DNA from 2 places in the Microbacterium hominis genome. Region 2 is predicted to be linked to the other one. Evidence: predicted binding sites of a transcription regulator. Region 2 holds the regulator's gene; the other holds the start of a gene.

Region 1 (2,388 bases), 640 kb from region 2:
GGGCGATGCGCGAACTCGCTGATGCCGAGACGCCTGCCGCGGCCGTCGAGGATCTCGACGTCGAGCTCGAAGTGAGGCAGGCCGGCGTGCGCGGCATCCATTCTGAAGTCCGACTCGAGAGGCGACGCGCTGCCCACCCGGATCAGCGTGAGCGCGTCGCGCAGTCGTGCGGCACCGGCGCGGCGACCCGCCTGCACCGCGCTCTTCAGCTGCGCGGGTGTGGCGAGCCGGCTCTCCGGCTGGAGGCGGCCGTGCTCGTCGCGCGGGATCCGCACGATCGCGTCGCCGACGTGCACGAGTTCCCGCGTGGTCAGCTCGGTCGCGAGCATCGCCCACGTGCTCGCCGGTGACGACACGCGCAGACCCTCGACTTCGACGACGTGCACCAGCGAATCGGAGACTTTGACCCCGCGCACGCCCGGCCGCCGCGGAGGCCGGTGCGGTCGCACGACACCCACGACGAGATGCGACCCCGGATCGACGGGGAGACCGTGCAGCACGGCGGCGGTGCGACCCCCGAAGAACGCGCGATGACTCACGACCTTCGCCGCGGCGCCGGCGAGGCGCAGCGTCGTGGCACGCGCGACTTCGTCCGCGGTGGGTGTCGGCTCGTCGGCGGTCGTGACGATCGGGTCGGGCGCGATCCGCACGCCGCGAAACGGCCGATCCAGATCCGCGGCGCGCAGTCGCCCCGCACTCACCCCAGCGGCGGCCGCTTCGACGACGGTGAACGTCGTGCCGAGGGATGCGGGGAGCGGACGGGGGCGCGGCATCCACCTACCTTCGCGCCCCGGACGGCCCGGCGCGCCGCCCGGGGGCCGGTGTGGAGGAATCCGCCCGAGACCCCGCCTGGGGAGGGTCGGGGAGGCGCGCGCCACCCTGCCGGAAGCGCCCCACGTGCAGCGGGGTGTCCACTGTCGCAAGGGTCGTGGGTCGCGTTGTGCGGGGGCGGGGGTGTGGGTGCCGCAGGAGGCGCCCCATGGTCAAGTGGCCGTTGGTGCCCCGCCGGTTCGTGGGTCGCGTTGTGCGGGGGCGGGGGTGTGGATGCCGCAGGAGGCACCCCACGGTCGAGTGGCCGTCGGTGCCCGCCGGTTCGTGGGTCGCGTTCTGCGTCGTCGAGGCTCAGGATGCCGCAGAAGCCGCCCCACGAGCATGAGTGGCGACCGCGGCCAACGAGGCGGTGTTCGCCGTGCGCGAATCGGCCCGCAAAGCGTTAGCACTCACCCACTGAGAGTGCTAATCTCGATGCCAGTTGAGCCGCCTCGACTCAACTTTCACGACCACATGACATCAAGGAGATGACCATGGCAACGTATGACCCGTTCCGTGACCTCGACCGCCTCGCTGCGGGCATCTTCGACGTGCGCCGCGGCCCGCGCCGCATGCCGATGGACCTCTATCGCGACGGCGACCACTACGTGCTGACCGCCGACCTCCCCGGCATCGACCCGGGCTCGGTCGACATCGACGTGGACGGCCAGCTGCTCACGATCCGTGCCGAGCGCACGCTCCCCAGCGGAGAGGGCGTGAAGTGGATCACCCGCGAGCGCGAAGCCGCCACCTTCCTGCGTCAGCTCAACCTCGGCCAGGGCGTCGACACCGACCGCATCTCGGCTGCGTACGCCCACGGCGTGCTGAGCGTGACGATCCCGGTGAGCGAGAAGGCCAAGCCGCGCAAGATCTCCGTCTCCACCGAGCGTGAGGGTGAAGTGCTGCGCGCCCACGAGTCCACCGACGAGCCTCAGCCCGTCGAGCAGTAACCCCCAGACCAGAGAAGTGGATGCTTCGCCCGGCGCCGGGCGGAGCATCCACTTCTCTGCATGTCAGTCGCGGAGTCCTCGCCCGCGCAGCTTCGCGGTGAGGGCCTGGAGTTCCGCGAGTTCCGAGTCGGACAGCACGGACATGCGCTGCGCGATCGAACGCCCGTGGGAGAGCGCGAGCGCGTGGAACGCCGACGCGCCGATCGGGGTGGCGGTCACCAGTGCTCCGCGGCCGTCGTCGGGATCGCTGCACTTCGACAGCAGTCCGCGCGCGGCCATGCGGTCGACCAGCCGCGAGACGCTCGGCTGGCTGATGAGCATGTTGCGCGTGACATCGCGCAGTCGCGCCGTCATCTCGGGCGCGCGCGTGACGGTGAGGAGCACGTCGTACTCGGCCTGCGTGAGGTCGCTGCCGTCGAAGTCGGCGCTGATCTCGGCGAACACCTCGTACTGCGCGCGGAAGAGGCTCTCCCACGCATCCACGGCCAGGCGGCGGTCGGTCATGCGAACCAGAGTAGGGCTTCGCGGGCGTGTCGGTATGAACCGCCGCATGGCGCGCGGAACACGCGCATGTATGTTCACATTCGTGAGCACAGAACACGAGGCCGCCCGGCGCGCTGAAGCGTAC
Region 2 (2,388 bases):
GCCCTCGCCGACGTCGCGATGCGGGTGGTCGGAGTCGGCAGCGTCGGCACGCGCTGCTTCCTCATCTCGCTGCAGGACGGCGACGGGGGCGCGCTGCTGCTGCAGGGCAAGGAGGCGGGGCCGAGCGTGCTCGTCGAGCACGGCCGTGTGCCTCAGCCCCCCGAGGCCACCCGCTACACGGAGCTGAACGGCGACGGCGGGCGCGTGGTCGCGATGCAGCGGATCCTGCAGTCGGTGTCCGACCCCTTCCTCGGCCACGTGCGCCGTTCCGAGCACGGGGCGCAGCGCGACTTCTACATCCGCCAGTTCCACGACAAGAAGGGCGGGTTCGACATGGAGGCGCTCGACGACAGCGGGTTCCGCTGGTACGCCGACGCGTGCGCGGCGACACTCGCGCGCGCCCACGGCCAGTCTCCGAACGCGTCGACCGTCGCCGGGTACGTCGGGGGCGGGAAGGTGGTGGGCGAGGCGATCCTCGCCTGGGCCTACGCCTACGCCGATCTGTCGTACGAGGACTGGAAGCTGTTCTGCACGCACCGCGGGGTCGACGCGACCGCCTGAGCGCGCGTTCTACGCGTCGTCGGGCTCGGGATGCCCCTGCGCGGCCGGCCCCGGCGCGGCCGGTCCCGGCTCGATGGCCCGCAGCGGACGCCACACGACGACCTCCGTCGCGCGCCGCACCCGCACCCCGGAGCGCAGCGACACAGCGGGTCCGTTCACGCTGGCGGCGAAGACGCGGGCGCCGGGACGCCGCTCCAGCTCGGCCTCGACCCGCTGCTCGAGATCGCGCACGCGCTCGTGAAGCTCGCGCACCCGGTTCTCGAGCTCGAGGATGCGGGCGATGCCGGGCAGGCTCAGCCCATCCGCCGACAGGCGCGCGACCTCGCGCAGCTGCTCGACATGGCGCAGCGAGTAGCGCCGTGAGCCCCCCTGGGTGCGCGCGGGCACGACGAGACCGAGCCGGTCGTACTGGCGCAGCGTCTGCGGGTGCATGCCCGAGAGCTCCGCAGCCGCCGCGATCGCGAAGATCGGCGCGTCGGGGTCGATGCGGTCACGCTCGGCCATGCGCTCTTCCTCCCGACTCCTGTCAACCCGTCACTGAGAACAGGTGATCCGCCGCACACAGGATGAACGCGGGGCGAAGCATCCTGTTCTCGGCGGAACACCTGTTCTCGAGCATGTCAGCCGCGCGCCTTGGCCATCAGGTCGGCGCGCGGGTTCTCCTTCGGCTCCAGCTCGTGGAAGCGCTCGAGCGCCTCGCGCGCGGCGTCGTCGAGGTGCGCGGGCACGGCCACCTGCACCTCGGCGAGCAGATCGCCGGTGCCCTTGGCGGTCGTGATGCCCCGGCCCTTGACGCGCAGCACGCGCCCCGAGGGGGTTCCGGGGGCGACGCGCAGCTTCACGTGGTCGCCGGTCAGCGTCGGCACCTCGATGGTGGCGCCGAGCGCCGCCTCGGTGAAGGTGACCGGCACCGTGACACGCAGGTTCAGCCCGTCGCGCGAGAAGACGGCGTGGGGGCGCACCGTGACCTGCACGACGATGTCGCCGGCCTCGCCGCCGTCGGGCGAGGGCCGGCCACGGCCGCGCAGGCGGATCTTCTGCCCGTCGGCGACGCCGGCGGGGATCTTGACCTTGAACGGCCTGCCCTCTTCGCCCTGCAGCGTGATCGTCTCGCCCGCCGCGGCTGTCACGAAGTCGAGCGTCGTGCGCGCGGTGACGTCGGCGCCGCGGGTGGGACCGCCGTATCCGCGGTACCCACCCGTCGACTGGCCGAAGCGGCCCGACCCGAAGCCGGCTCCGCCCTGCTGCTGGTTGAACATCGAGAAGATGTCGTCGAAGTCGCCGGCCTGGAATCGTCCGCCGCCGCGCCCGGACTGCCCGAACATGCTGAAGACGTCCTCGAAGCCGCCGGCGCCCTGACCGCCCGCGGTGAAGCGGGCGCCGCCGGCGCCCATCGCGCGGATCTGGTCGTACTCCTTGCGCTGCTCGGGGTCGCTCAGCACCGAGTACGCCTCGCTGATCTCCTTGAACTTGGCCTCGGCGGCCGCGTCTCCGGGTTTCGAGTCGGGGTGGTACTCGCGGGCGAGCTTGCGGTAGGTCTTCTTGAGATCGGCGTCGCTGACGTCCTTGGAGACACCGAGCACCTGGTAGAAGTCCTTGTCGAACCAGTCCTGACTGGCCATGGATGCTCCTTCGCGGCCTATTCGGCCGGCACGGCCACGACGACCTTGGCCGGTCGCAGCTCGACAGAGCCCAGGCGGTAGCCGATCTCGACCACCTCGAGGATCGTCGGCTCGACGGTGCCGGGGGTCGGCGCCTGGAAGATCGCCTCGTGCTGCTGCGGGTCGAACGCCTCGCCCGCTTCGCCGTAGGTGACCAGGCCGATGC

What was found. Region 2 encodes HspR, which represses chaperone genes until heat shock. Its sites were predicted from a motif close to AAGTTGAGTCNNNNNGACTCAACTT; they were not measured.
Region 1: HQM25_RS14075 (Hsp20/alpha crystallin family protein) is a predicted target of HspR. The motif match lies at 1,250-1,274, and genes of this name have one in related genera.

What each region holds. Positions count from the first base shown of each region.
Region 1 is NZ_CP054038.1:3,104,665-3,107,052, reverse strand. Features, by position in the region: gene HQM25_RS14080 (hypothetical protein) at 1-773, opposite strand, end outside; gene HQM25_RS14075 (Hsp20/alpha crystallin family protein) at 1,305-1,760, shown strand; gene HQM25_RS14070 (MarR family winged helix-turn-helix transcriptional regulator) at 1,824-2,264, opposite strand; gene HQM25_RS14065 (hypothetical protein) at 2,347-2,388, shown strand, end outside.
Region 2 is NZ_CP054038.1:3,744,883-3,747,270, forward strand. Features, by position in the region: gene HQM25_RS16765 (DUF2252 domain-containing protein) at 1-561, shown strand, start outside; gene HQM25_RS16770 (heat shock protein transcriptional repressor HspR) at 571-1,065, opposite strand; gene HQM25_RS16775 (DnaJ C-terminal domain-containing protein) at 1,182-2,183, opposite strand; gene HQM25_RS16780 (nucleotide exchange factor GrpE) at 2,201-2,388, opposite strand, start outside.